DNA from 4 places in the uncultured Planococcus sp. genome. Region 3 is predicted to be linked to each of the others. Evidence: riboswitches for the same ligand, from Rfam matches in the RefSeq annotation. Region 3 holds a riboswitch; each other region holds the start of a gene.
What was found. Region 3 has a riboswitch for thiamine pyrophosphate ahead of Q0785_RS06990 (YkoF family thiamine/hydroxymethylpyrimidine-binding protein). Riboswitches for the same ligand answer to the same signal wherever they lie in the genome.
Positions count from the first base shown of each region.

Region 1: it holds a riboswitch for thiamine pyrophosphate, as region 3 does, so the genes downstream of both, thiT (energy-coupled thiamine transporter ThiT) here and Q0785_RS06990 (YkoF family thiamine/hydroxymethylpyrimidine-binding protein) in region 3, are expected to answer to the same signal.
Region 2: it holds a riboswitch for thiamine pyrophosphate, as region 3 does, so the genes downstream of both, tenA (thiaminase II) here and Q0785_RS06990 (YkoF family thiamine/hydroxymethylpyrimidine-binding protein) in region 3, are expected to answer to the same signal.
Region 4: it holds a riboswitch for thiamine pyrophosphate, as region 3 does, so the genes downstream of both, tenI (thiazole tautomerase TenI) here and Q0785_RS06990 (YkoF family thiamine/hydroxymethylpyrimidine-binding protein) in region 3, are expected to answer to the same signal.

Region 1 covers NZ_CANMXD010000014.1:22,022-29,568, forward strand. The annotation lists gene Q0785_RS18015 (GNAT family protein) at 1-24, opposite strand, end outside; gene Q0785_RS18020 (M3 family oligoendopeptidase) at 26-1,825, opposite strand; gene Q0785_RS18025 (TspO/MBR family protein) at 2,019-2,753, shown strand; gene map (type I methionyl aminopeptidase) at 2,876-3,628, opposite strand; gene thiT (energy-coupled thiamine transporter ThiT) at 3,763-4,338, opposite strand; TPP riboswitch at 4,437-4,534, opposite strand; gene Q0785_RS18040 (M20/M25/M40 family metallo-hydrolase) at 4,682-5,755, shown strand; gene Q0785_RS18045 (hypothetical protein) at 5,822-5,968, shown strand; gene Q0785_RS18050 (SGNH/GDSL hydrolase family protein) at 6,078-6,995, opposite strand; gene Q0785_RS18055 (aminopeptidase) at 7,008-7,547, opposite strand, start outside.
Region 2 covers NZ_CANMXD010000017.1:40,216-47,762, reverse strand. The annotation lists gene Q0785_RS19270 (ABC transporter substrate-binding protein) at 1-325, opposite strand, end outside; gene ugpC (sn-glycerol-3-phosphate ABC transporter ATP-binding protein UgpC) at 574-1,698, shown strand; TPP riboswitch at 1,721-1,824, shown strand; gene tenA (thiaminase II) at 1,907-2,590, shown strand; gene thiM (hydroxyethylthiazole kinase) at 2,592-3,377, shown strand; gene thiD (bifunctional hydroxymethylpyrimidine kinase/phosphomethylpyrimidine kinase) at 3,374-4,219, shown strand; gene thiE (thiamine phosphate synthase) at 4,203-4,856, shown strand; gene thiW (energy coupling factor transporter S component ThiW) at 4,853-5,341, shown strand; gene Q0785_RS19235 (YkuS family protein) at 5,430-6,224, shown strand; gene Q0785_RS19230 (MFS transporter) at 6,772-7,547, opposite strand, start outside.
Region 3 covers NZ_CANMXD010000004.1:93,907-101,453, reverse strand. The annotation lists gene Q0785_RS07020 (hypothetical protein) at 1-88, shown strand, start outside; gene Q0785_RS07015 (hypothetical protein) at 232-693, opposite strand; gene Q0785_RS07010 (VOC family protein) at 919-1,341, opposite strand; gene Q0785_RS07005 (energy-coupling factor transporter transmembrane component T) at 1,389-2,144, opposite strand; gene Q0785_RS07000 (ABC transporter ATP-binding protein) at 2,125-3,555, opposite strand; gene Q0785_RS06995 (ECF transporter S component) at 3,548-4,129, opposite strand; gene Q0785_RS06990 (YkoF family thiamine/hydroxymethylpyrimidine-binding protein) at 4,131-4,721, opposite strand; TPP riboswitch at 4,810-4,915, opposite strand; gene Q0785_RS06985 (VWA domain-containing protein) at 5,558-6,274, shown strand; gene Q0785_RS06980 (MFS transporter) at 6,341-7,543, opposite strand.
Region 4 covers NZ_CANMXD010000005.1:171,969-179,515, reverse strand. The annotation lists gene Q0785_RS09470 (DUF948 domain-containing protein) at 1-340, opposite strand, end outside; gene Q0785_RS09465 (RraA family protein) at 498-1,133, opposite strand; gene Q0785_RS09460 (DUF5996 family protein) at 1,421-2,371, shown strand; gene Q0785_RS09455 (hypothetical protein) at 2,577-2,855, shown strand; TPP riboswitch at 3,002-3,102, shown strand; gene tenI (thiazole tautomerase TenI) at 3,215-3,841, shown strand; gene thiO (glycine oxidase ThiO) at 3,855-4,982, shown strand; gene thiS (sulfur carrier protein ThiS) at 4,996-5,199, shown strand; gene Q0785_RS09435 (thiazole synthase) at 5,202-5,969, shown strand; gene Q0785_RS09430 (thiazole biosynthesis adenylyltransferase ThiF) at 5,966-6,985, shown strand; gene Q0785_RS09425 (FAD-dependent oxidoreductase) at 7,089-7,547, opposite strand, start outside.

The DNA.
Region 1 (7,547 bases), on a different contig from region 3:
CTGTCCCTCGAAAAGCAAGTTCATATCAGGCCTCAGCAGATGTCAGCGAAATGAATTCCTTGGCATCTTGGACACATAAAGCGATTCCTTTTTCCCAGAACGCCTGTTGTGTAATATCTTCACCCAAATGCTTCATTGCCAAGTCTTCTGCTGACATCACTGCTGTATCGCGAAGCAAAGCCATGTATTTCTCTTCAAAGCCGGTTCCTTCTTCCAACGCTTTTGCATAAACGCTCAAGGAGAATAGATAGCCAAACGTATACGGGAAATTATAGAACGGCACATAGGTGATATAGAAATGCAGTTTAGATGCCCAGAAATGCGGATGCGTTGAAGCCAGCCCGCCTGCAAATCCTTCAGTTTGCGCCTGTTCCATTAATTCATTTAATCGGCTTGCTGGAACGACCCCTTTTTTGCGTTCTTCATAGAAACGGGTTTCAAAAAGGAAACGGGAATGGATATTCATAAAGAACGCGACGCTGCGCTGAACTTTATCTTCCAATAAGGCTATCTTCTCTTCTTTGGACTGCGCATTTTTCACCGCTGCATCCGCCACAATCATTTCAGCGAATGTAGATGCTGTTTCCGCTACATTCATCGCATAGGACCGGTTCAATGAATGGACTGGACGAAGGGCGTAGGTATGAAAAGCATGCCCCAGTTCGTGTGCCAGCGTGGCTACATTGGACATCGATCCGCTGTAAGTCATGAAAATACGCGACTCCTCACTTAACGGCAAGCCGGTGCAAAATCCTCCTGGGCGTTTATTCGGACGGTCTTCTGCTTCAATCCACCCTTTTTCGAATGCCTGCTGGGCGAATTGCTCTAATTCCGGACCGAATTTACCGAATTGCTGGAGGATGAATTCAGCTCCTTCCTGATAGGAAAACTGCTGCGTGCTCTCTGTCACCGGTGCATCGACGTCATACCAATCCAATCCGCCTTTCCCGAGCAGTTTGCCTTTTTGGTTTAAATAGTCGACGAAAGGCTGCTTATTTTTGCTGATTGCCCCCCACATGGCGTCCAATGTTTCCTGCTTCATCCGGTTGATATGCAGCGGTTCCTGCAGCGGGCTATCCCAACCGCGTTTTTTATAGGTTTCCAGACGGAATCCAGCTATAGAGTTCAAGGTTTTCGCAAAGAACTCTTCTTTATCTGCCCATGCCTCTTCCAACTTTTCATAGGATTCCTTACGTACTGCAGCATCTTTATGGGAGCTTAAGTTATTCGCTTGTCCAACCGACAGCACTTTCGACTCGCCGTCCACAGTGACCGTCACGCTGATTTCTCCCACCAGCATATCGTACAATTGGCTCCAGCTATGATAACCATCGATGCTTAACGCAGTGATCAGGTTTTCCTCTTTTTCAGAAAGCAGCATCTTTGCTTCTTCACGCCATTCATTCAAGACAAATGTAAATTCGCGCAAAGCCTCTTCGTTCAGCAGCTCTGCCCAAACTCCCTCTTCAGTCTTCGATAGATCCTGCTGGATTTTCTGAAAAGAGTTTTGGAAACGTGCAGAGAGTGAAGAAGCTTCGCTTTCCAAAACACCAGCTTTTTTATCCTGAGTGTTCTGGGCCATCAGACAGCCGATGAATGCACCAGACTGGCTTAAATGCCGCATCACATGACTCATTTGTTCAAGCACCTCAGCCACTTTTGGAGCATCCTCTTTTGCAGCCGGCACTTCGAACTTCTGGACAAACTCTTCAAATCCAGAAAGCTTCGTTACCGCTTCGTTCATATGCAGCCGCAATTCCTTTGATTCGCTGCCCCCTGGAAATAGCGTATCCAAATCCCATACTTCCGGATAGTTAACTGTCATGATATGGCCCCCTGGTAAACTTAATTTTCTAAAAACACTTATAAGTATATCATTTTTCCTTCCTGAACCGGAACAATATTCCACATAGGCACCCTGCACTTCACCTAATCGCCATTTTTAGGGAATTTTTTGGAAAAGGATAATTGTTGATTGAAACAGCGACAGGTATACTGAAAAGAAGGAGGGATTTCGCATGATTCGTATTTTGCTTATGACAATTGCTTTCATCGCTGTAATTGTTATGAATACTTTAGCAAACACCTTGCCGCTGAATGATCAGACCACCGGAGAAATATCTAATCGGCTTCTGGTTTTGTTTACGCCAGCCGGTTACGTATTTTCAATTTGGTCCATCATCTATATTTTATTGGCTGTTTGGATCATCGCTTTCTGGGTGCGGTTAAGAAAGGGAGAAACTCCCTCATCCAAGATTGCTTTATTTTTCATCTTAAGCTGCATTTTCAATATCACCTGGCTGCTTTTGTGGCATTATGAATTCTTCGCCTGGTCAATCATTGCAATGCTCGGCTACCTTGTGGCATTGATCGCCCTTTATCTGCAATACAGCAATTCAGAAAGAAAGATTACTGAACGGCTGCCGATTTCAGTCAATATGGGTTGGATCAGTGTCGCAACCATCGCCAATATCAGTTTTGTCCTGACTTATTATAATTGGAGCGGTTGGGGACTCAGTGACCAGCTATGGACGGTGATTATGCTGACGGTCGCCACGGCACTTGCTTTGCACATCCGTTTCCATCATGCGGACATCCCCTTTGCTTTGGTCTTCATTTGGGCGTTCATCGGAATTGCCGTAAAGCATGGGACAGATGAAATGCTGGTGACAACGGCTGCCCTTTTCCTGAGCGGCGTCATTTTGACCGGTATTCTGCTAATTAAAAAAAGAACTGCCCCGGCAGTTCAGTAAAACTGTGGGCAACCCGATTCTAAAGGGTGTCCACAGTTTTTTCTTTCCAGACTTCGATAATAAAGCAAAAAGCAAAAGGGATCCGGCATTTGCTCCGGATCCCTTGATTTTTTATACAATTCTTATTTATCCAGTTTGGTCAGCAGGATCGGCTCACCTTTTGTAACGAGCACGGTATGCTCGATTTGCGCCACCAATGACTGATCCGGTGTGATGAATGTCCAGCCATCGCCTGATTCCACAATGTGCTCGGCCTTTTGCGAGATAAACGGCTCTACAGCCAGCACCATGCCTTCTTTCAGGATGGTCGTCTCCCACGCATCGTAATAATTCAGGATGTGCTGTGGAGCTTCATGCAGCGATTTACCGATGCCATGGCCGGTCAAATTCTTGATGACGAACAAGCCCTGCTCTTTCGCTTCACGTTCCACCGCTTTGCCGATTTGGTTAAGCTTTGCACCGGCTTTGACTTTTGTCATCGCGCGATCAAATGCAGAAGCTGCAGCTTCACAGATTTTTTCCTTGTCCGCATGCCCTTCCCCTACAACAAAGGAAATGCCGGTATCGGAGAAGAAACCTTCGTATGAGCCAGAAACGTCGATATTGACGATATCGCCGTCTTGGATCACACGATCACCCGGAATGCCGTGTGCCACTTCTTCATTGACACTGATGCAGGTGAATCCAGGAAAATCATATTCTGATTTAGGTCCGGAAACACCGCCAAGCTCTTCGAACAATTTGCCGCCCAATTCGTCAATTTCCTTCGTGGTGACTCCAGCTTTAGTAGCTGCCTTCATCGCTTCACGAATTTCAGCCACCATTTGGCCGGCTTTTTTCAACATTTCAATATCTTTTTCATTAGTTGCTATCATCAATGACCCTTCTTTCAAGCTTTTCTATTCAAGAATTATACCACAAAATTAAATCAGAGGCTCCTGACCCGTTTCAACAAATCCAGGAAAATCGTCATAAAAAAGAAGGCTGCCCGAAGACAGCCTTCCATACTTCAAGCTTCAGCATCCACCAGCCTCGGAGCTGCTGCAAAAAGCGCAGCACAGACAAAGGCGGCAAGCAAAAATACCGGGATCATATACGTTGCATTATAGACCACCGAGTAGATGACCACATTGCCTTCAGCAAACATGCCGAAGAACAGGATGCCGGTAATGACATGGACGAGGTAGCGCAGCGCAGAAGCAAGCAATACACCGGCAACTACAGCCGTCAGCATCTTCCCTGTCTGCTTGGCATGTGCATGCTGCAGATACTTCCCACGCATGACACCCGCCAGCCCCACCACTCCATAGGCGAGAAGATAATCCAATATGACCTGCATGACGACGAATCCGAAAGACAAGGGCGCCACAGAGATAAACCCTGAGACAATCTGCAGCAGACCGACCAGAAATCCAGTCAGTACTCCCGCACCGACGCCTCTTCTGAAAGCGATCAATACGATTGGAATCATCACCAGGCTGACTGAACCGCCTTGTGGCATCCGGAAAGAAACGAAATCCAACACAAATCCAAGAGCTGCGAAAATGGCAATCTCCATCATTAACAATACTTTTTTATTTCTCATGACTTCCTCCTTTAATGTGTTATGCACATCACCAGAAGGGCCGTGAATAAAACCATATTAAAAACGGCGTCAGGACAGAGCCTGTCGCCGTTGTAAGGGCCGGTTTCCATCCACATCCCTGCGCAAGTGTTAACTTACAGGTTCAAAGGGTAAGAACAAATGTTCACTCTCAGCAAAAGCTCCCCTTGTGGTGTATACAGATATTTAGCATTCACCTGTATTGTACACAAGGGTTTCATTTTGTGCAAGACTGTTTTAAGATGGCCTGATAGGGTAAAGAAATACATGATGAAGATAGTTGAAAGGTGGTGAAGGCAGCCGGGATTCTGGGCTTGCCGAAAATATGATTGAATTGTTGAAGGAACTGATTAAAATTCAAAGCGATACTAAAGATGGAGCCAATGAAGCTCTTCTTTTTTGTGCAGATTGGCTGAAATCCAAAGGAGAAACCGTTACTGTCCATGACAATAATGGTTATCTGATGCTGACTGCCGCTAAAGGGCAAGGCACCGAGACCATCGTTTGGAATGGCCACGTCGACGTCGTTCCTGGCCATAAAGAACAGTTTGTCCCAGTCGAAGAGCAGGACCGCATCTATGGCCGCGGCGCCGCTGACATGAAAGCCGGAGTTGCCGCGATGATGCAGGCCTTTATCGAGCTGGACAGTTCCGGCCTAGAGCGCACGGTGCAGCTGCATATTGTAACTGACGAAGAGATTGGCGGCCGAAACACTTCCAAGTGGCTGGTCGAACAAGGCTTCCATGGTGACTTCGTCATTTGCGGTGAACCTACGGGATTGAAAGTTGGCCTGCAATCCAAAGGTATCCTGCGGATGGATATGACGTTCAAAGGCAAACCGGCCCACGGGAGCCGTCCTTGGGAAGGCATCAACGCCATTGAATCTGCGATGAAATTCCACATGGCAATCTCTGAGCTTCCTTTCAGAAAAGAATCAACGGAATATTACGAGCAGCCTTCCGTCAATTTGCCGATCATCAAAGCAGGAGACCGTTACAATGTGGTTCCTGAAACGTGCGAAATGTCTTATGATATCCGCTTTATGCCCGGACAAGACAAAGACGAGATCGTTCGCCAATTGGCAGACTTGGCTGAAACCTTGGATCTCGATATGGACTATAGAGCATCAGGATCTACCCCAGCCCTGACAACAACAAAAGAAAACCCCTATATCCAAAGCCTGCAAAAGGCGATTCTGGATACTACGGATCAGGAACCTGTTTTATTCGGTCAGCATGGAGCTGCAGATACGCGTTATTATGCAGCGGTGACCGGCGGTGAAGGGGCGATAGAATTCGGTCCAAGCGGCGATGATTGGCATGGTAATGCTGAATACGTAACGATTTCAAGCGTCCATGCGTACAAGGATATCCTCTTGGCTCATGCCCAATCTGCTTAAATAGGTTTGCATTCTGCAAAATTCGGGAAAATAACAATAACTAACCCCATGAATGGAGAGATTTAAATGGCAATTGGAAGACTAGTGAAATCTGCGATAAAATACGGTCCCATCGCTTACCCGATCATCCGTAAAGTATTAAATAAAAGAAAACAAGGAAAAGCTGGACAACCAGCTTCCAAACAATCTACATCGCGTGATAAAAAACGCTAAACCAAAAAACGTTCCGGCATAAAATATGCCGGAACGTTTTTTTAGTTTTATAGAGAATCGGAAGTCAGCCCCTCGAGTCGCTTCAGCCTTACCGGATGCTTCCGCTTTTCTAGATATAAGGCATCGCTTCGCGCAATGCAAAGTAACCGGTTGGGCTGTGATTGGAAGGGCGCTGTGCTGTTTCTTCCGAATCACTAGCCTCTTGGTCTTGGCCATCTTGCTCTTCTTGATCCTGTGCTTCCATTATCTGCTCGAAAGACAATGGATTCGGCGGTGGCAATTCCAAGTCTTCGACTGTCCAAGCTGCCTGGTATTCATCGAAGAACGCATTTGCCATCGCCTGGTAGCCGACTGCATTCGGATGGACATCGGCTGGATTCGGAACTTTATCTACGGCATTTTCACCAAATGGCTTGTCCACCGAAACAAAAACGGCTCCTGCCTTTTCAGCAGACTCCTGGAGAATTTGATTGAGACGGTCAAGCTGTTTGGCCGTTCCGTTCTTTTGACTGTCACGTACATGCGGATAGGCAAAATAATAACCCATTACATAAACCGCTGCGTCCGGAGATTGCTCCATAAGCTCAGCCAAAATCAGCTCCATGTTCTTGCGTGCATCATTGAGTGCAAAATCCGCCTGCACCTGCTGGAACGTCAGCGATCCCTGTACAGGATCATTCTGTACCAGACGCAGCAGATCATTCGCACCTGCCGATACGGTAATAAGATTGGCCGATGCCAGCACTTCCTTCGCCTCATCGGTTTGGATGCTGTCTAACACATCAGCCGTTGTAAAACCGGGAAATGCCAGGTTTTTTGAATAGAATGCGACAGGTTGGTTTCGTGACAGCTCTTGGGCAATCAAATCTGCATAGCCCGTATCTATTTGGCGTTCGGGTGTCTGCCCAGCTGCCAACGAATCACCGATGGCTACATAAGCTGCTGGTAGTTTAATCTCTGCCTGCGCATTAGCCGATCCGCTGAACAGGAAAAGTCCGGCCATGGCCGCAATCCAAAACTTTTTCATTTCACTCACCTCTTAGAATGCCCAGTTTCCATTTCGGAAGATAGGCTCTTTTGAACCATCTGCAGTGATGCCATCAATATCCATTCCGTCACTGCCGATCATGAAATCTTCATGGACAATGGACGTATTCAAGCCAATGGCTGCCAATTGATTGCGCTCCAAATCACGTGCCCCTTCATAACAGGTCGGATAAGAATCGCCGATCGCTAAATGGTTTGAAGCATTTTCATCAAACAAAGTATTGTAGAACAGGATGTTCGAATCGGAAATCGGTGAATGGTACGGCACCAATGCCACTTCTCCCAAATAAGCCGCACCTTCATCAGCATTGATCATTTCGTCAAGAAGTTCTTGCCCTACTTCCGCTTTGGCAGAAACAATTTTGCCTTTTTCAAAAGTCAGTGTGAAACCGTCGATGACATTGCCCTGGTAAACAAGGGGCTTTGTATTGCGGACCGTTCCATCCACTCCATGCTTCAAAGGAACCGTATAAACTTCCTCTGTCGGCATATTGGCGATGAACGGATTGCCTTGAGGCGTTTTTGAAGCGCC
Region 2 (7,547 bases), on a different contig from region 3:
TTGCAGTTGCATTGATATCATTGATCACGACATCAGGAGGATTGCCCGCTGCAATGGCAGCCAGCTCTTTTGTCCAAATGTCTCCCCAAGGACTGTAGGTATGTCTGACTTCGATTTCATCCTGGGATTCATTGAAGTCAGCAACGATTTTGTCAATGATGGGACGTCTGAGCTCAGAACCCCAGAAAGACCAGAAATCGACGACTGTTTTGCCCTCGTCGTTTACATTGGCTTCTTCATTGTTACTGGTTTGGAAGCCGGCGCAGCCACTTAGCATCAGAGTCATGATTGTCAGAAGAAGCACGGAAAATCGTATGTTTTTCATTGGATGACACTCCTTTTTGTAAAATAAGATACAAATTCTGAAAAACTTCGACTTGCGAAGTGATTCTCGTGAGCCGACGAAACATAGTTAAATGAAGTCCATTTCACTTATTAATTATTAACTAAATATTCTATTATCTTGATAATAAGGAGTATACATCACTTCTATTCGAAATTCCAACATGTATTTGTAATTTACCGACAATTGACTATAATTAAGAATAAAATAGCGGGAAAGGAGAATGCGAAATGGCAGAGATTGAAATTAATAATCTGGGAAAAAGGTATGACAAAGGCGCTCTCGCCGTATCGAATTTCACGCTCCACATTAAAGATGAGGAATTCATCGTCTTTGTCGGGCCTTCAGGATGCGGCAAATCAACCACTCTTCGAATGATTGCCGGCTTGGAGGAAATAACGGAAGGTGAGTTTCATATAGATGGCAAACGGATGAACGAGGTAGAGCCTAAGGAACGAGACATTGCGATGGTCTTCCAGAACTACGCATTGTATCCGCATATGTCGGTTTATGAAAACATGGCGTTTGGACTGAAGCTCCGGAAGTTCAAAAAGGCGGAAATCAAGCGTCGTGTTGATGAAGCTGCGGCGATTCTTGGCCTGGAAGATTTTTTGGACAGAAAACCGAAAGCGCTGTCTGGCGGGCAGCGCCAGCGTGTAGCTCTTGGCCGCGCCATAGTTCGTGACGCCAAAGTCTTCCTGATGGACGAGCCGCTGTCCAACCTGGATGCCAAACTGCGGGTCCAAATGCGCGCGGAGATCGCCAAACTGCATAGACGGCTGAAAACCACTACTATTTATGTAACGCATGACCAGACGGAAGCCATGACGATGGCCAGCCGGATCGTGGTTATGAAGGATGGGTTGATCCAACAGGTCGGCTCTCCGAAAGAAGTATATGATTTTCCGGAAAATCGGTTTGTCGGCAGCTTTATCGGTTCTCCTGCCATGAACTTTTTTGAAGGAAGAATTGATGAAGGAACCTATTTGATGGGGGATAAAGTGATTGATATACCCTCATCTGTAATGACGATGCTGAGAAATGAAGGGTATGATGGCAAGGCGGTGATTTTAGGCATCCGGCCGGAACACATTCATGTCAATAACGAAGATCTGTCGGGTATCCCAGCGAGTGAATTCGAAGCGACCATTACAGTTTCCGAATTGACAGGGGCTGAAACAATCCTGTATGCGGTATATGCGGATCAGGAATTTATCGCACGCATTGATGCTTCTACAACAATTGAAGCTGGCGATACGGCGACGCTTGCTTTTGATATGAGCCATGTCCACTTTTTTGACGACGAAACAGGAAAACGCATAAAAGCTGTAGAATTTTCTGAAACTATGATATAGTGATTTCGAAAACACAAATAAAAAACACCACTAGGGGAGCCGGATATCGGCTGAGACGGGCATAAGCCTGGACCCTTTGAACCTGATCTGGATCATACCAGCGGAGGGAAGTGGCGACCGTCTGCTATTTCCATTATCGACTGCAAACGCCGCTTCCCTTTACTGGGAAGCGGCGTTTTTTGTTTTGTGGAAAAAAGGAGATGGAGAAATGACATTTTGTAGAGAAGTAAGAAAAGAATGCGACAACCTGTGGCAAGCAAGTTTTGATCACCCGTTTGTGAAAGGGATCGAAGACGGGACTTTGCCGATTGATAGATTTCGCTTTTACGTAATGCAGGACGCTTATTATTTGACTCATTTTGCGAAAGTACAGGCTATTGGCGCAGCCAAAGCCACAGATCTGGAAACCACCCAGCGTTTTGCCATCCATTCCGCACATACCTGCAGTGCTGAACTGGCGCTGCATGAATCGTTCATGGAAATTCTCGAAGTCACTGAAGAAGAGTGGGCTGTGTTTGAACCTTCTCCGACCGCTTACGCCTATGTATCGCATATGTACCGCTCATCCGAAGGCGATTTAGCGGATGTGCTGGCTTCCATTTTGCCTTGCTATTGGCTTTATTACGAAATTGGGGAGCGCTTGAAAAATGCGGAACCCGATCATCCAATCTACAACCGGTGGATCGCAACTTATGGATCCGATGAGTTTGGGGCACTGGTCAACGAACAGATTGCCCGTATGGACAGGCTGGCGGAAGGGCTGCCGGAAGCACGCCGGCAGGAGTTGAAAAACCGTTTCCGGAAGAGCAGCTATTATGAATGGAATTTTTGGGATCAGGCTTGGAGAAAAGAATCCTGGTCTGTAGATTCCGTCGATAAAGTAGGTGTCTAATATGCTTCAGCAGATAAGAAGTGAAAATCCGCTTGTCCATTGCATCACCAATCATGTCGTTTCTAATTTTCAAGCCAATGGGCTGCTGGCGATCGGTGCATCTCCGATCATGGGAGAAGCGCCTGAAGAAGCAGCGGAACTTGCGGCATTGTCGCAGGCACTGTCATTGAATATCGGAACTTTACACGCGGAATCATTGAAAAGTATGTTGATTGCCGGAGAGTCGGCCAATCGGATAGGAATACCTGTGGTCCTGGATCCTGTGGGAGCAGGGGCGAGTAATTTCAGGAAGAAGGCGGTCCGCGAAATTCTGGACACAGTTGACGTCAGCGTCCTTCGGTGCAACGCAGGAGAGCTTGCAGCTGTAGCTGGGAAACGGTGGCAGTCAAAAGGTGTTGACGCCGGAGAAGGGCTCCTGGACGTCAGGGAGCTTGCCGTCTCTACTGCTCCGGAATTAGGGTTGGTAGTCGCAGTCACTGGAAAAATGGATATTGTCACAGACGGAAAAAGTGTAACGGAAATTCCTTTTGGTGATCCGATCATGGCTTCGATTACGGGAACAGGCTGCTTGCTCAGCAGTATTGTGGCTGCAGCCTTGGCAGTCCAGCCAGAAGATCCTTTAAAGACTGTCGGCCATGTGCTGCGCTTTTATGCGATTGCTGGACAGGAGGCTGCGAAGTCTGCAGTTCTTCCAGGTGATTTTCAAATCGCTTTCATTAATCAACTTGCCAGGCTGACGGACAGTGATGTGAAAGAATATGTCTATTTACAGGAGGAAATGCTATGAGTAAAATACCACAAACTTTGACGATAGCCGGATCGGATTCTGGAGGAGGCGCCGGCATCCAGGCTGACCTGAAAACATTTCAGGAGCTAGGCGTCTACGGTACATCGGTAATAACTGCCGTGACGGCTCAGAATACGACGGGAGTTACGGGCATCTACCCAATGTCGTCTCAAGCTGTACAAGCGCAATTAGAGGCAGTAGGCAGCGATTTTGAGATTGCGGCTGTAAAAACAGGCATGCTGTTCAATCCGGAAATCATTAAAGAAACTGCTGCGGCCGTTCGAGAGTATGGGTGGGGAAAGCTGATAGTAGACCCGGTGATGATTGCGAAGGGCGGTGCCGATCTATTGCAGCGGGAGGCGGTGGAAGCGCTTAAAGTCCACTTGCTGCCATTGGCTTTGCTGGTAACGCCGAACATTCCGGAGGCGGAAGCGCTGACAGGCATCGCAATCACAGATCCCTTCAGCCGCCAGCAGGCTGCTGAAAAGATTTTGTCGCTGGGAGCAGAGGCAGTCGTCATCAAAGGCGGACATGGGAGCGATCCCCAATATGCAGAGGATTACTTGTTGCAGAATAACGGAGAATCCGTGCTGTACCGCTCAACCCGGATTGAGACTGATCAGACACATGGCACCGGCTGTACCTTTGCAGCGGCAGTGACTGCACAGTTGGCCAGAGGACAGGAACTGCAGGACGCTGTCCACATGGCAAAGCAATTTATCCAAGCTGCCCTCGGTGAACCGTTGAATATCGGTTCGGGACATGGACCAACCAATCATGCAGCGTATAAGGCAAGACTTGAAAAAAATAGGGGGGTGGCAAACATTGAAGTTTTCCGATAAACCGGCCATCTATTTTATAATGGGATCCCGAAATTCGGGGAAAAGAAATCCGTTGGAAGTATTGGAGACGGCATTGAAAGGCGGCATCACCCATTTTCAGTTGAGAGAAAAAGGGAAGGGAGCTTTGACTGGTGCAACATTGGTTGAATTCGCTGAACAATGCCAACAACTATGCGGCGAATATGGTGTTCCATTCATCATCAACGACTTGGTCGAACTGGCATGCCAAATTGGAGCGGATGGGGTGCACATCGGGCAGGAAGATCTGGCTGCCGGACAGACCCGTAAAATGATCGGCAAGGAAAAACTTCTGGGCGTTTCCGTCCACTCCCTGAAAGAAGCGCAAACGGCTGTGAAGGACGGAGCGGATTATATCGGAATGGGTCCGATCTTCGGGACGACCTCCAAGGCGGATGCGAAAAAACCTGCCGGCGTCAAAGAAATTCTACTCGTCAAAAATGAATTTCCTGACTTGCCGATTGTAGGGATCGGCGGAATCACACCCGATAATGCCAAACACGTATGGCAATCCGGTGTTTCAGGGATTGCCGTGATATCCGCTATAGCGGAAGCAGGAAATATTGCAGCACAAATTGCTGCCTTCCAGGCTTCCTGTAAAGAAGGTGCAGGGAAATGAAGACAAGAAAACTCATCTTGATGGCGATGTTCGTCGCTATCGGAGTGGCTGGTTCTGCTTTTGTTTATTTTCCTGCTGGAATCGCGCGTGCATATCCAATCCAGCATGCCATCAATGTTATCGCAGCCGTTCTTTTTGGGCCAGGTCCGGCGGTAGTGATCGCTTTTTTGACGGGTGTCGTCAGAATTTTGACAGGGACCGGATCTCTATTGGCTTTTCCTGGAGGAATGATCGGGGCTTTGCTGGCTGGACTCATGTATGCAAGGTTCGGAAAAATCTGGATTGCTGCTTTAGGGGAAGTAGTGGGTACGGGAATAATCGCTTCCCTGGTTGCCGTACCTTATGCCAAGCTTTTGCTGGGTACGGAATTTGGGGCATTATTTTTTATTCCCCCATTCTTCATTTCCAGCTTGAGCGGTGCTATATTGGGCATTGTTCTGGCTGCTCGCTTGATGAATACGGACAGAATAAAAATCTGGCAGTAGAATATCGAATTTTTAGAAAGAAGTTTATAATTTCGCAATTGAGGGGAAACAGTGAAATATAGACTTTTGAAAAGGGAGTGGACAGAACATGGTGAAAATTGCAGTCGAACATCCATTTACGTCAGTACGTGAAGCATTAGAGAAAAAAGGTTACCAAGCAGAGATGCTGGAAGATAAATCGGATTCAACCGATTATGATGTCATCGTTGTGAGAGATCAGGAAGATTTAGCTGACTATCACATGAGCGTGTCATTGGTTGAAGCAAAAGGCCGTACGCTTTACGAAATCGTAGAAGAAGTGGAAGAGCGCCTTGTGCGCGGCGGTAAAATCCAAGCGCCACAGCCAACAGAAGCTGAACGTAAAGAAAGCGGCGGAGGCGGCGGTTTCTTAGCTGGTGCAGCAACCGGTGCAGTTATCGGTGCAGCAGCTGGCCTATTGTTCGCTCCAAAGAGCGGTAAGGAACTTCAGGAAATCGTTAAAGAAAAGGCGGCCAGCTCTAAGGACGAGAACGATGAAAGTTCAGGCGGCGCAATGGATCAAGTGAAAGAAAAAGCCAATCAACTAAAAGATAAGACGAGCGGCATTACTGAAAAAGCTAAAGGTAAAGCTGATGAGCTTAAAGCAAAACGTGTTGAAAAACAGGAAGAAAAAGAGTTGAAGAAACAAGAAAAAGTCGTCCAAAAAGAAGCAAAAGAGCAAGAAAAGGCTGAAAAAGAACATGAAAAAGCCGAAAAAGCAGTAGAAAAAGAAATCAAAAAAGCCGACAAGGAAGCCGATAAAGAAAAAGGCGGCATCGAAGTTGTTGAACTTGGCGATGCATCTGTCCAAAAAGACAGCACCGGAAGCGTAACTGTAAAGGCTGAAGATAAAAATAAAAATTAATACCCAAAAAGGTGTCCGCCAGATGGATTGGCGGACACCTTTTTATTTGGGGTTGATTAGGGTGCTTAACCAAATCGTCTAAACTCTATTGCTCTCCTGCAGCACTTTGAGCCACCTCGTGCCTGTCGGAGCTGAGCGGCCGTTTCCGCTTGTCGGGGCTAGATGGCTGCTTCTGCTTTTCTTTTTGTCCAGCTCCAACGGCCAACTCCTCGGGTCATAAGCCACTCTGGCTGTGCGGCAAAGGACGCCGCTTCGCCAGATCGTCTTATGCCTTTCGGAGCTGAGCGGCCGTTTCCGCTTTTCAATGTCCAGACTCCAGCAGCCAGCCCCTCGAGTCGCTTCAGCCTGACCAGCAATGGCACAGAACGCCATTACCAGTCAGGCTTCCAGCGCTTGTCGGGGCTTAACGGCTGCTTCCGCTTTTCCTTGTCCAGACTCCAGCAGCCAGCCCCTCGAGTCGCTTCAGCCTGACCAGCAATGGCAAAGACCGCCATTACCGGTCAGGCTTCCAGCGCTTGTCGGGGCTTAACGGCTGCTTCCGCTTTTCCTACTCAACTGCCACCTTATCTACTGGCTCGTGCGGTTTTGGTTCGGGTACGCGGGACAGGACGATGAGACCGAAGACGAATAGGATCACCAGACTGAATACGCCCATGCTTGAATTGCCGGTCACTTGTGAGGTGACTGCTACGAGCAGGGGACCTGTGATTGCCGCGAATTTCCCGAAAATATTGTAGAAACCAAAGAATTCATTGGAATTTTCTTTTGGTACCAGCTTGCCGAAATAAGAACGGCTGAGTGCCTGTATTCCACCTTGGCTAGTAGCGACGAGCATAGCCAGGATCCAGAAGTCTGTAATGGTTTCTAAGAAAAAGGCATAAATACAGACCACGATATATACGCAGATTCCTACGTACAGCATTTTCTTGCCGGTGAACCGATTCGCCAACCGCCCGTAAAGGATGGCAAATGGAGCAGCTACAACCTGGGTGACAAACAGGACAATCAGGAGGTTGGTAGCGCTAAGCCCTAAATCAGTCCCATATGCTGTGGAGAGGGAAATGATTGTGCCGACTCCGTCGATATAAAAGAAGTAAGCAATCAGGAACAGGAATAGCGCACGATACTGGCGTATTTCCTTGATTGTTTTTCCGAGCCGCTTAAAACTTTGATGGACAGGATTAGGTTCTCGCTCAATATAATGGATTTGCTTAACATGGCGGAACATCGGAAGTGAGAAGCAAGCCCACCAAACGGCGGTAATCAAAAAAGCAATGCGGCTGGCAGCGGTGGCAGAAATGGGCAATACGCCATTTTGAGCCA
Region 3 (7,547 bases):
GGTCGACTGGAAAACAGCCATTATTGTACTAGGTGTCGCTTTTCTGGTTTACTGGATCAACAGAAGCAAGCGGCACGATATCGATTAGCCTAGACACTGATTTCCAGTCTCTGACCGTCTAACCAGAATGAAATACATAAAAAAACCATTGTACAAGCGTGCGCTTAAAAGGCATGCTTGGGCAATGGTTTTATTGTTGAGGTGAAATAACGGATTTATTTATATATGGTGTCATAGAGGGATGTCGTATATCATTTTGGCGCCAAGAGCTTTAATTTCGATTGTGGGAGATGCTTTTTTCAGGCTGGCCATTTGTTCGGTCGCTGCTTTTTGGGCATCTTCGAAGTTTTGGTGGTTCTCAATTTTTTCGGCAGGTTGAAATTCAAAAGGAGCGGAAGGGGAACTTTTGATAAATAATAATATTATGTAAACTTCTTGAATAGAAGCTTCCATAAATGAATTCGGTTCAATCAACAATTCGTTGTCTGGGAAATAACTGATTTTGTCTTCACAGAAGATTGCGATTTTCTTCAAGATCCAGCTATTCGATTGAGTGGAGGGGACGATGGATTCGAAATGTGCCAATACGGTTTCCAGATGTTGTTCAAACAATAGAAACGAATGCGGATGACAAGGTGTGAAAACAAAGTAGATTCGGCTGTCCTGTTCGTCGAGCAACTGAAATCCATTCACAGCAATTCCTCCCCCGTTCATATTAAATATGTAACTGCTTTCATTATAATCGATAGAAGCGTTGGGAACAAATGGTGTTATCGTTTGTACATGTAAAATACTACATAAGGCTAAACGAGAAAATTCAAAACAAGTAACAAGAACTGAAGACCGGCTAAATAAAAAAAGAAAGGAACCTTAATAAAGGTTTCTTTCTTCATAATTGAACAGTCTTGGCCTTTGAACTCAATCAAGCTTTTCCATATGCGGATTCCAGACAATTTCCCATAAATGGCCGTCAGGATCTTGAAAATAGCCAGAATAGCCACCCCAGAATGTTTCATGGCCAGAAACTGTGATGACTGCTCCACTGTTATGGGCTAGCTCTAGAACATTGTCAACTTCCTGTTTGCTCCCGACATTGTGTCCAATAGTCATATTGGTGGGGCTTGAGGGAGAGAGTTGTAGTTTAGCGTCATGCGCAATATCTTGGCGCTTCCAGAGGGCCAGCTGCAATCCCGGTTGCAATTTGAAAAAGGCGACGGCTCCGTGCTCGAATTCAGTGCCAATGATTCCATCAGAAGAAAAACCCAGCCCGTCGCGATAAAATGCCAAGGAAGTTTCCAAATCCTCGACGCCGAGCGTCAATACGGTGATACGTGCTTCCACTTCCATCACTCCCAGTAAGATTTTGTGTAGTCCATCTTACCATATTTTCAGCTTAACCAGCTGCCGCCAATACAGCTGATGAGCAGGATGATAAGAAACACACCTGACATCAGGAAATCAATGCGGCCGATCCGGACTGGCCGGTAATACGCGCTTCTCGGTTCTCCGGTAAAGCCGCGCGCTTCCATGGCGAATGCCGACCGTTCCGCTTTCCGGACAGCGCCCGCCAGCATAGGGATCAATACGCGGCGCATCTCCAGCAAACGCTGCCAGCTACGCTTTTTCAGTTCTGCACCACGCAGCCTTTGCGCTTGCTGAATCTGTGTGAATTCATCTTTCATGACCGGCAGGAACTGGTAGCCCACCATGACACCATAGGCTAATTTCGGCGACAATTTGAGCTGCTGCATGAGGCTCAAGATGAATTTTACAGGATCGGTGGTGAAGGCGAACAGGAGGGATAGTGTAGAAAACGCCATCACTCGGAAAGAGAGAGACAGGGCGCGCGCCCATTGTTCGTCTGTCACATCGATTCCGGCAAATGACCAGATAACGGTTCCGCCGGTGTCTGCACCAAAAACGACGGTGGTCCATAAATACCCGAAAGCGCCGATGGAAAACGGCAGCATGAACAGGAGCCAAAGTTTCCAGTTGATGCGGCTCATCGTGAGCTGCAGCAGGATGATACCTGCCCAGAACAACAAGGGCGTCCATGGATTGAAAAAGAACGCGATGGCCAGCATCGACAGAGTGATCAGCACGAACTTGACGGACGGATTCATTTCATGCAAAAGATTCTGCAAGGCGGGCCACTCCTTTCGGCGCCAATAAATGATGCGAAGCCAGCAGCTCTTTGTCATGCCAGACATCTCTTGCATCGAACTTGCCGGTCATTTGCCCGTCTTTGATGAGCAGGACCGAATCGGCGAGGCTTGCCGCAAATTCCATGTCATGCGTGACAATCAAAAAAGTCGTACCTTCTTTGGAACGCTGGTCGATCAAGTCGAAAAGCTCGAGGAGTGCGGCGGTATCCTGCCCCGAAGTCGGTTCATCCATGAGCAGCACCGGCCGTTTATCGGCGAGCATGGCGGCTATCGCGACACGCCGTTTTTGGCCGTGGCTGACGGCGAAAGGATGTGCCTTTTTTATTTCCTCCAGCCGCAGATTGACCATCAATTCATGGAGCTGGTCGTGGGTGGAAGCACCAGAATATGCCACTTCCTGGTCGACACGCTGCGTCAGGAACAGATATTCCGGAGACTGCGGTACGTAGCCGGTACCGTCGGATTCGATTCTTCCAGTCGTCTTTTTATAGATGCCGCACAGTGACTTCACGAGAGTCGACTTGCCGCTGCCATTCTGTCCGGCGATGACCACGACTTCGCCTCGGCGGGCGGAAAACGTTGATGGAGAGAGCAGTTGCTTATTCTTGATCGTTACTGAGAGTTCTGCAGCATGTAACGCAGTTTCCGGTTGGACTGCGGGTTGCCGTACAGGAAACAGAACCGACGGCTGTGTTGTGAATTTCTGATCGGCGACGATATTTCCATCACCGCCCATTTGGATTTCACGTCCGAAAAACGAACCCCAGCTGTCCAGCCGGTGTTCGACTGCAACGATAGTCAAATTGGCTTGTTGCTGCAGCTGTTGGAGCCACTGGACGAATTGTTTGGCGGTATACGGATCTAGGTGAGACAATGGCTCATCAAGCAATAGAACCTCGGGATCCATGATCAGCGCACAAGCAGTAGCGACGCGCTGTTTCATCCCTCCGGACAAGGATTGGATAACAGTATGCCGCAGGTGTGTCAATTGGGTCAGCTCCAAAACTGCTTCGATGCGCGGGTCCATTTCATCAAACGGCGTCTGGAGGTTTTCTAATGTAAACGCCAGTTCTTCTTCAACGGTCGGCATGCAGAACTGTGAATCCGGATCCTGGAAAACAGTTGCCACGCGGTGATTGATTTCCCCAGGGACATAATCAACTGCAGGCTTCCCGAACAATAAAGCCTCTCCATCTACCACGCCGTCGCAGTTCTCCGGATACAAACGATTCAGCAAATACAGCAAGGTACTTTTTCCGCAGCCGCTTGGGCCGGTTAAGACCAGCCGCTCGCCCCGGTGGACCGAAAAGGAAATGCCGGTTAAGGTTTTCGCTTCATCTTCCGGAAAGCGAAACGATAGCTCATTTAACGAGAAGATTTCATCAGGCATTCACATCACCTTTTTTCGCACGCGCAATTGCATAGCCACGCAGGGAACCGGTCGTAAGCAAAGCATCTCCGATATACTTGCCGCCGATTCCTGCGATGATGGCGCCGCTAAGGACTCGGATGGTGAACATCAACGCTACAAAAGAAGGATCGAGTGCTGCATAGCCCGAGATGAAATAACCATAGATGAAGCTGAAGACGGCTGAACCGATGCCGGCAAGCATCAGCACCAGGATGTTGAAATGCTTATAGCCGGTCAATGCGAACGCGGCTTCAGCGCCGAGCCCTTGGATGACGCCGGAAAGAATCAGGCGAGGGCCCATGGCATTGCCGATCAATACTTCGATTGCAGCGGCCATCGTTTCGGACATAAAGGCAGCGCCCGGTTTGCGGATGATGTACATGCAGATGATCGACACGATGAACCAGATGCCGAACATCCATTCATAGGCGAGCGGGCCGATGACTGCAGCCCAAATGTTGGCTGCATGGACAAACAGCAAGTAGACGATGCCGAAAACGACCGCAAACAGGGACATCAACACCACTTCTTTTAATTTCCACGATTTCAGCATCTTACGCACCTCCGTGGGACGGGCTGTTGATGCTCATTGATACGGTCATCACCAAGTGGCGGTGATCTTCGGAACGCGCATTGGTGAATGCTTCTTCGTAAAAAGAAAAAACCTTATGGATATCGCCATGGATGCCGCTGGCGTAATGCATCGAGTCGTTGAAGACGCCCAGTTTTTTGGCGCGGTCCACTTCCCGGTAGATGACTGCCATGTAATCCGGATTGTTCATCGGGTACAGCGCAAACTGGGAAGAGACGTATTGCTTCGTGTCGTCGGTGTTCAACAGCACATCGTCTTTTTCCAAATAGACGTCCCCGGATGAATCGCCGGGGCAGCCGATCGAGAAGGTGCCGGACAATGCGACATGCTCTCCGGTTTTTGCAGTATGCAACGCCAGTGCTTTCGCGACGTTGAAGACGTGATTCTGTTTGCCGCGTATGACGGTTGAGACGTCATCGGTGTGCATCCAGACGTTCGACGTGTCCGTTTCGTTCAAGGCTCCTTTGATGACTTTGATGAAATCGCCGGTCATCGGATGAAGCGAAAAGCGAAATCCGACAATCGGGCTGGTCCCGCATTGCAATGGTTCCATATCAACATTCCTCCTAAAAATTTGCACAAAAAAGGCCGCATCCGCGAAGATGCAGCCATAATCTACAAATAATCAAAAGGAATTATTTCAGAAATGCGCCGCACTTCCTCACGCAGGTATTATCCTGATCGAGTCTTAAGGGATCGAAGCTTGCGCTTGCATCTCAGCCATAATGGGCACCCCTAGTGCAGTAAACGGTATGCGGTTTTTGTGTTCGGGTTGTTCCCGATGGGTTTAGTGTAGAGGAAGTGGTGGGGGATGTAAAGAGGGAGTTTGGAAAGATATGAGAAGTGGCAGTATGGCTTAGTGTACTGGAATCGCTTCGAGCGCTTTGGGCATGAACTAGGCGAGCTGTGGATATTCCGCAAACCAGCTCCTGGAAACCCGGTGCTCCTGCATCGCTGCGCTAGCTTCGTCGCAAAGATACGATCCGAATTCCTTTCGGCCGTATCTTTCCTACGGGCTTGCGGGAGTCTCCACTAGTTTGCTCCATATCCTTCAATGGTATATGTATATATGTGCTTCTGCACATCATTAAAAATTATTATTCAAAATGACTCAAAGTGCATTTTTCTCTCACTAAGTCGTGTAAGGCACGAAACAGTTGAGACCCATAAAAATTTCCACCTGGAACAATTTCTTCAGATCTTGGCTTATTAAACTGTGTAGAAGATAATCTCTTAGAAATTGATAATGTTGAGTCGTAATCTAATTTACTTTACTGATTAACATACTGATTAGAAATTAATATTTACATTTAATCATTTCCAATATTTACTTTTTATTTTTAAAATCTTCGATATACTGAAGTCATTATGACTTGAGGAGGCCATTTGATGAGTACGATTTCCCTGAAAAAGAAAACGGCCAGCATCGTGCTGGAGAAAAAGAAGTTAACAGGTGTTGTGGCGAAAGTCGGTATTGTGTTGGATATTACCGGATCGATGCGGAAGCTGTATCGTGACGGTGTCGTGCAGGAAGTTGTCGAGAGGGTACTGGCGGTAGCGAGCCAGTTTGATGATGATGGGGAATTGGATGTCTGGGTGTACGATAACGAATTTTCCCGATTGCCGGCAGCGACGGAAGAGATTTTCATGGGCTATGTGGAGAAAAACATCCTGTCCAATGATGAGGTCCATAAATATGGTCGGAACGACGAACCGAAAGTGATGAAAGACGTCATCGAGAAGTATACGAAAGAAGAGCCGAGCGATGTGCCGGTTTTTCTGGTTTTCATCAATGACGGCGGCTGTAAAGCCGGTATCAAGAAATTCATTGTGGAATCGTCCACTCAGCCGATCTTTTGGCAATTCATCGGCATCGGCGATTCGAACTTCGATGTCTTGAGAAAGTTGGATACGATGGAAGGCCGCTTCGTGGACAACGCGAATTTTTTCCATGTCCTTGATATCGATCAAGTGACGGATGAAGAGCTGTACAATCAAATGCTGAACGAATTTCCCGAGTGGCTGAAAGAAGCGAAAGAAAAAGGCATTTTGCGTAAAAAGAAAAAATCGCCTTTGGATTTTATGTTCCCGAATCGGAAAAAATGATGATGGAAGCATAAAAAAACCCCCGATGAAATCAATTGATTTCATCGGGGGTTTTAGCTGGCTGCGTTAATTTTGCTCATAACCGGCATTGAGTTTCCGATTGTCAGCCTTTTGCCCATTGCGGTCAATTGCCGGGCGCGTTAGTGAAAAGACGGCACAGGCAAGAGCAATCAGTACGATGACAGCACCAACCCAAGCGGTGCTTGATACCGAACCGGTTTGGGTCAAGGTGACTCCGCCGATGGCAGAACCTAAGGCGATGCCGATCTGCAGGGCGGAGTTATTGAAGCTTTGCTGAATGTCCGACGTGGCCGGGTCGGTTTCGATCAAATAGCTTTGCTGAGGCGGAGCCAGGCTCCAGCTCAGTGCTGCCCAAATGACCATCACCGGAAGGAATACAATCAGCGAGAACGTTGTCAGCGGAAGCAGGAATAATACAGCTGCAAAAGCTGAAATGACGATGATGATGCTCCTTTTTGAGCCGATTGAATCGGACATGGTGCCGCCGATTGCACCGCCGCTGACTGCCGCAATCCCGAACACCAGGTAACAGACGCTGACCCAGAACGAGCTCAACTGCAGGTTGGTCTCAAGAAATGGCGTGAAGTAGGCGTAAACGGTGTAATGTCCGGCAAGCATGAACATCGTCGCGAGATGGGCGGTACCGATTTTGGCACTCGCCACTGCTTTTAACTGCTGTTTAAGCGGAATAGCCGCACCACCGGGAATTGGCTGGATGTACTTCGCAATAAGAACCATCGAACCGACGGACAATGCCGCGATACCAAGGAAAATCACACGCCATCCGAAGGCATCGGAAACAAGGATGCCGAGCGGAACGCCGAGGACGAGTGACGAACTGATGCCCATGAAAATCAGGCCGATCGCTTTTGCGCGGTAAGGCGGCTCGACGATTTTCGCCGCAATGGTCAACGACAAGACGACAATGAGTGCGGTACTCGCTGCGGTCAATACGCGCGCGATCATCATCCACGTAAAGTCTGGACTGAAAAACGTCAGGATATTGCCGAGGAAAAAGATGAACAAGGAAATCAAATAAACTTTCTTTCGCTCAAATCGGCTGGTCGCCACCAGTAAAACAGGTCCGGCAATAGCGTAGATCAACGCAAATACGGTGATCAACTGTCCGGCTGAACTTAACGAGACGCCGAACTCCTCTGCGATCGTCGGCAAGATGCCTCCTACAATAAGTTCCACGAGTCCGACAGCGACTGTGGCCAGTGCTAAAATATAGACTTTAAAATTCATGTGC
Region 4 (7,547 bases), on a different contig from region 3:
TGTCATGATCCACTCGTGTTGAAATATCGTTAGTGATCGACCGGACTGTTGCATTCAGATCGACAACCGAATTCAGGGTGCCTTTCGCAGCATCAACGAACATGCTGACTTTTTCAGATTTCATTTGGACATCTTCTTTTAATTCATTTGCGGTATGCGAAAGGGCAGTCGCTTCCAAATTGAGCTTGTCAACACGCTCTTTCAGGTTGTTTGCTGAGCCTTTGATCTCTTTCACCGGTTCTTTGATTCCTGATATCAGCATAACCACTCCGACGATTGCGATAATCAGGCCCAGAACGAAAATTCCGAGCGCTATGTACAGCCATAATGTTGGATCCATGATGATTTCCTCCTCTAAATTTATTGATGTCTTGGATATGCTATACCCGTTATGTACTCTCGCTTAACCCTTCAAAGGATGGTATTTGCCTATAGTCAAAAGGTTTTGGGAGAATAGCTCTTTTCATTCTGCAAAAAATAGACTCTATCATTTCAAGTTAAGCTTTCGCCGATTTTGCAAGTTGCTTTTTCAAGTGCTCTTTAATGGCTGCAACATCCTCAGAAACCGAGGCAGCGCGCTGTTCATCTTTTTCAATTTTCTCAAGTGAGCCGGCCAATACTTTTTGTGCGCTTTCCTGTGGGATAACAGTAACGCCATCGCAGTCTCCGACAATGATATCCCCGGACTGAACTGAAACGCCTCCACAGGAAATCGCCGTGTTTATTTCGCCTTGGCCAGCCTTATTGCCGGCGGCCATCGTTGTGCCTTTGCAGAAAATCGGGAAATCAAGCGCTTTGCATGCTTCCAAGTCCCGAATGGCACCATCGACCACAAAGCCAGCGATTCCTAGGGTTTTGGCCATGCCGATCACGAAATCGCCTGCGACGGCGCGCGACAGGTCTCCTTTTGCATCAATGACAATAATATCTCCAGGCTCGGCTGCATCGAGCGCCTTCATAACACTGTAATTGTCTCCTATGGGCATTTTCACAGTAAGTGCTTTCCCACTGATTTTATAGGTATCCTTCAATGGCTTGATGGACGAATCCAGATTATTCAACCCTTCCATTGCATCGGAAATAGCGGTAGTGGGAATGGATTTGTATTGTTCGATAAGTGATTGATTTGCCATTTTACTAAACACTCCTTCGTTTTATGGGATTTTTCAAAAATTCTGGTGCATCTTTTTAATTAGGTAAAAGCATATCGCTAAAAGAAAGATAAGTAAAATCGAATCTGTAATGGATATCGATAAGTTGTTGTTATGTTCTGACTTGTTTACTGTTTTTCTCAATCATTTTCTCCTGATCGATTTCTGTCTAACTTGCTGCATAAATGGGGAAATCCATCTAGTAAGAGTTTCTCCTTGGGCCCTAGTTGGTATAGTAACTACTAATACGAATCCCGGAGGCGAGAGAAATGAAGGTTGATATTATCAGACATACCGAATGGGCAGACACCAAATTCACGCTGCATTTGATTTCACAGATTCTGGGGAAAATAAAACTGGAAACTGCCCAGCAGGAACCACAATGGGCGCATGTCGGGCTGAATGTCACTCCTGATGGCTTTTCAACCGGTTTATTGTTCCATAAGAAAGCTGTTTTTCAACTCGATCTGGATATCAGGAACAGCCAAATCCTTTTCAATGTGGATGGCAACGTTCAATCTTTGGAATTGAAATCCTCCAAATCCATAAAGGATTATTTTGAAGAAATAATGGAAGCTCTTAATGCTGGTGGCATTGATGTCCTTATTAATCCAAAACCGCAGGAAATGGCCTATAAAAAGAACCTGAATGAAGACAGTAGTCCTCTGACATTTAATCACAAGGATGCGATGAGGGGATTGCAGCTATTCCATTTCGCGTTGCGAGAACAATTGAGATTTGCAGGTCCGCTCAGATGCCGGAAAATGAAACCGCAATTGTTTTGGGGCACCTTTGATGTGTCTTTATTGATTATCAAAGATAAAATGGAACCATTTCCGGAAGACAAAATCATTGAAAAGGCGGCTTTTGATGAACAGATGATCGAATATGGATTTTGGTTGGGAGACGACAAAGTCAATGTCCCAACATTTTTTGTATTGCCCTATCCATTCATCTATAAAGATTTAAATCATCCCAACCTGAAACCCGAATCGGCATATTACGATAAAAAACTGAGCGAATACTTCCTTGATTTGGAGAGTGCAGTCAGTTTTGAGGATCCCAGTAATGCTATACAAGATTTCTTCCGTTCCAGTTTCGATATTTTATCCAATGAACTCCAGTGGGAAGGCATTGCCCATTATTTTATTCCGTTGAAAATGAATAAGCAAAACAGTGCCGATAAATCCAATGGCACTGACAGAAACCAACGAACATGAGGTCTTTGCTTTAGTTAATCGTCGTTTAACATAAAGAAGGATAAAGGTTCATTTCTTAAGAGGAGTATGACGAAATGGTCTTGTTTAAAAAACAGGGCTATTTTACTGTCTGCAAATTTGAAAGCTGAAAATTCGCGGTTTTTTATGTACATGGCTTAAAGTAGTTGATATACTAAATTATGGAATAAAAGAAAGGAAGTTGGGAATGAAAACTATTTGGCTGGCTTTGCTTGGGGCCGTAATTGTCCATCTTCTTTACTTTGCGGCAGTATTTTCCGTGGGCTATGTAAAAACCATCACCTACAGACCCAATATTCCAAAAGCCTGGGAAAATGCAGAAAATCTGCAAAGTACTGCAGCTTTCGGATACGCTGTTTCCCCTATCATCTATTTTGGTACTTTTTCAGCTGCAACCGTCGCTTGTATGTTGTTGTTGTTGTGCGGGTATAAAAAACTTGCTTCAACGCCTGTCAGGACTAAATAGATAGAGATAGAAAGTGTGATATAGATATATTCAGTTCTTTTTTTATCGCTGAATATTTAGAAGATTGAATGCAAGATAAACTGGATTAATGGCGATGTTGATGTTAAGCTTACTTTAGATTTTAGCACTTTCAAAATAACTGAATATAAAAACACTAGGGGAGTCTTATGAGACTGAGATGGAGAAATCCGGACCCTTTGAACCTGATCTAGTTGAAACTAGCGTAGGGAAGTGGTTAATGTATGTCCATTTTTTCTGAAGATATACCCAAAACCACTCCATCGCTGGAGTGGTTTTTTTATTTTGTTATTGAACTCATTTGTTTTAACTTTCCGAAAGTCGATAGAAGGAGGGAATTTATGAGAGATGGCGAGCTGCATATTATCTCAACTGATAAGCAACCCCCCCAACAACTGGCAGAAATCATCAGCCGGATTCATCATGAAGTTGATTTTATCCATCTACGTGAAAAGAGCAAAACAGCAAGGGAAGTAGTGGAATTAGTGAAGTTGTTGGTGAATGAAAATGTACCTTTATCAAAAATAATCATAAACGACCGAGTGGATATTGCCGTTGCCTCCAATGTAAAAGGTGTTCAATTGGCTTATCACTCGTTGCCGGTAGATTGCGTGAAAAGAAATTTCACAAATTTAACGATTGGGTGTTCAGTGCATGCGATTGAAGAAGCTCGATTTGCCGAAAAAAAGGGGGCTGATTATGTAGTATGTGGTCATATTTATTCGACCTCATCAAAAACTGGACTGATACCGAAAGGCTTAGAACTATTGAAAAATGTTTCTGAATCAGTTTCTATTCCAGTCATTGCAATCGGTGGCATAACGCCCGGAAATACTGGGGATGTTATCGGGTCAGGAGCGAAAGGGATCGCTGTAATGTCGGGAATTTTCGAAGCGAAAGATCCTTTGCTGGCTGCAAGATCTTATCGTTCCTGTTTAGCGAAAGAAAGTTTTTATCTGGAGCCATGAGGAGAGGATTTCTATGAACAGAACATATGAAGCCATTGTAGTTGGGGGTGGAGTCATCGGCGGTTCGGTGGCCTATAGTTTGGCGAAAAGAGGAATGGAAGTTTTGCTGTTGGAAAAAGACAGCCTTGCTGGTCAAGCATCTGGTGCTGCAGCTGGGATGCTTGGTGCGCAAGCGGAATTGGAAGGAGAGGGACCGCTTTTTCAATTAGCAAAAACCAGCAGGGCGATGTTTAACGGCTTAACCGATGAACTGAAAATGACGAGTGGAATTGATATTGAACTTGTCAATAAGGGAATGATGAAGCTTGCCTTAACCGATAGAGAGCAGCAGGAACACCGTAGGATACTGGAGGTCCATAGACAGAATAACGAAGTGGCCGAATTATTCACAGGCGATGAAGCAAGAAGAAGGGAACCGGCATTGGCTAACGAGGTGATGGGAGCCCTGTACCTGGAACGGGATGGCCAAGTTGCCGCCCCTCAGCTGGCGTTAGGATTTTTAAAGTCAGCTGAGGCTCTTGGCTCCGTCATTAAAGAAGATGTAGAAGTTCATTCATTTCATTCCACTAAGGGGAAAATCATAGGAGTCGCTACAACTGAAGGAGACTTTATGAGCGACAATATCGTGGTGACGGGGGGTGCGTGGAGCGAAAGCTTGCTGATGGAAATGGGGTTACCGCTTATCACCCATCCCGTAAAGGGGGAATGTTTTTCTGTGCGGACAGAAGTTCCTCTACTATCCAGCACCATCTTTTCTTCCGGCTGCTACCTGGTTCCGAAGAAAGGTGGAAGAATTATTGTAGGCGCAACCGTCATACCGAATACATTCAATCAACAAACTACTGTAAAAGGCATTTCGTTATTGCTGGAAAATGCAAAGAAGCTGGTGCCTTCTATAGAAGAAGCAGAATGGGAAGGGGCATGGGCTGGAATTCGTCCACAAACTGCGGATGGTTTGCCTTATATGGGTGAACATCCTGACTACGACGGCTTATTTATCGCGACTGGCCATTATAGAAATGGAATTTTGCTGTCGCCGATTACGGGAGAAGTGATGGCTGATTTGATTGAAGGGAAAAAGCCTTCTCTTGATATCTCCTCTTTTCGTATCGAACGATTGATCAGTAAAAAAACACGATAAGGAAGTGGTGGAAATGAAGTTGACGGTTAACGGGGTACATGTAGTAGTTCCAAGTACAGTGGAAACGGTGACTGAGCTGCTGCAGCATTTTGAATTGAATCAGAAAGTGATCATCGTTGAATTGAATGCTGAAATAGTGGGAAAAGCGAGGCATGCAGAAACCCGAATTTCTCTCGGAGATAAAATCGAATTAGTACATTTTGTTGGAGGAGGATGAACATGTTAAGAATAGGTGATTACGAATTTTCATCAAGACTATTATTGGGCACAGGCAAGTATCCTGATTTTGATATACAAAGAAAAGCCGTGGATATTTCAGGTACAGAGATTTTGACGTTTTCAGTTCGGCGGATGAATATTTTTGAAGCAGGACAACCTAACTTCCTTGAAAATCTGGATATTGAAAAATATACTTTGCTTCCGAATACAGCTGGAGCCAAGACGGCTGAAGAAGCGGTTCGGATTGCAAAATTAGCAAAGGCATCGGGTCTTTGTGACATGGTTAAAGTGGAAGTGATAGGGTGCCAAAAAACCTTGCTGCCGGACCCGGTTGAAACATTAAAGGCGTCGGAAGAGCTAGTGAAAGAAGGGTTTACCGTTTTGCCGTATACATCAGATGACGTACTCCTCGCAAGGCGTCTCGAGGAATTAGGGTGCCATGCGATCATGCCCGGAGCGTCTCCGATCGGTTCTGGTCAAGGAATCATCAATCCGTTGAACCTTTCTTTCATAATTGAACAGTGCCAGGTCCCTGTTATTGTGGATGCTGGAATCGGGACGCCTTCTGATGCTGCCATTGCAATGGAATTGGGGGCGGCTGGGGTCTTGTTGAATACTGCGGTATCTGGGGCAAAAGATCCGGTGAAAATGGCCGAAGCGATGAAACTTTCGATTGAAGCAGGAAGATTGGGATTTGAAGCTGGACGAATTCCCAAAAAACGATATGCCACCGCCAGCAGTCCAGTTGAAGGAATGAGTTTCAGTTGAATGGACGCTATTCACGACAGGAGCTTTTTGCACCGATAGGCAGAGAAGGGCAACGGAAAATGGAGAACAAGCATGTTTTAGTGGTGGGTGCCGGGGCTTTAGGAACAGGCAGTGCGGAAATGCTTGTACGTGCAGGTATAGGGAAACTGACTATAGTGGACCGTGATTATGTAGAGTGGAGCAACCTTCAACGCCAGCAGCTTTACACTGAAGCGGATGCGGAACAGCGTACCCCTAAGGCAGTGGCTGCTAAAGCACGCTTATCACTGATCAATTCGGAAGTAGAAGTCCGTTCACTTATTATGGATGTCTCTGTCGAAGAAATGGAACAGCTGGTAGAGGGAATTGATTTGATCATTGATGCTAGCGATAATTTTGATATACGGATGATTGTGAACGATATTTCTCAGAAGCATCGAATTCCATGGATCTACAGTGCCTGTGTAGGAAGTTACGGAATCAGTTATGCCATTCTCCCGGGGAAAACACCCTGTCTGAGTTGCCTTCTCGAGGAAGTGCCGATGGGAGGGATAACATGTGATACCGTAGGAATCATCAATCCCGCTGTTCAAATGGTTCTGTCTTTACAGATTTCAGAAGCATTAAAGATTCTGGTCGAAGATTCACTTCAGTTGAGCAACAAACTCGTATCGTTCGACCTTTGGAAAAATCAATATTCATCCATTACCGTCGATAAAGTGAAAAAAGAAGATTGTCCATCCTGCGGTTTGAATCGATCCTATCCGTATCTTTCATTTGAAAACCAGACAAAAACCGCCATATTATGTGGCAGGGACACAGTTCAGATCCGCCCATCCCAACAGATGGACAGGGATTTAGAAAATTTGGAGGGTATTTTATCAGAACTGGGGGTGAATGTGTCCCGCAATCCCTATTTACTGTCTTTTTCGACAGCACAGCACCGGCTTGTCGTTTTTAAAGATGGCCGTGTCCTGGTACATGGAACGAAGAACATTATAGAAGCTAAAACTTTGTACCATCGCTATTTAGGATAAATGGAATTCCAGTATGATGTTGAATCTCTATATATATCATCAAATTCAACAAAATCGCTGAATCAATGTTGTCATGTAAAAAAGCTGCTTGAGGGCAGCTTTTTTATTCATAAAGGTCCTTATAGTGCTTCATGAATTTTCCGTCGATATGCTGCTTGATTTTCCAGGGGATCTTGCCGTGAAGAACCTGCTTTCCGTAAGAAAGGAAAGCCTCGCCTCCACCGGTAGACAAGATGGAAACGAATCGTTTTTGTGGAGTGAACGGCAACAGCCTTTCTGAAGAAAGGCTGTTTTTCAGGTTCTTCCAAAGGATTGGACCTTGACGGACCGCATAGACGCCATTTTTGGCAAGTGACGGATAACGGTCGATCGTGATGCAATCCCCAGCTCCGAATATGTTTGGATGCTCGACGCTTTGCAAAGTGTCGTTGACCAGCAGAAATCCGTCGTCATCTGTCGGCAATCCGGAAAGACGGAACAAATCCGAACTTTTTGGTCCCGTCAGCCAAAGCACACCTGATTGCGGATACGACCGTCCTTCACTTGTGATGACACTGAAATC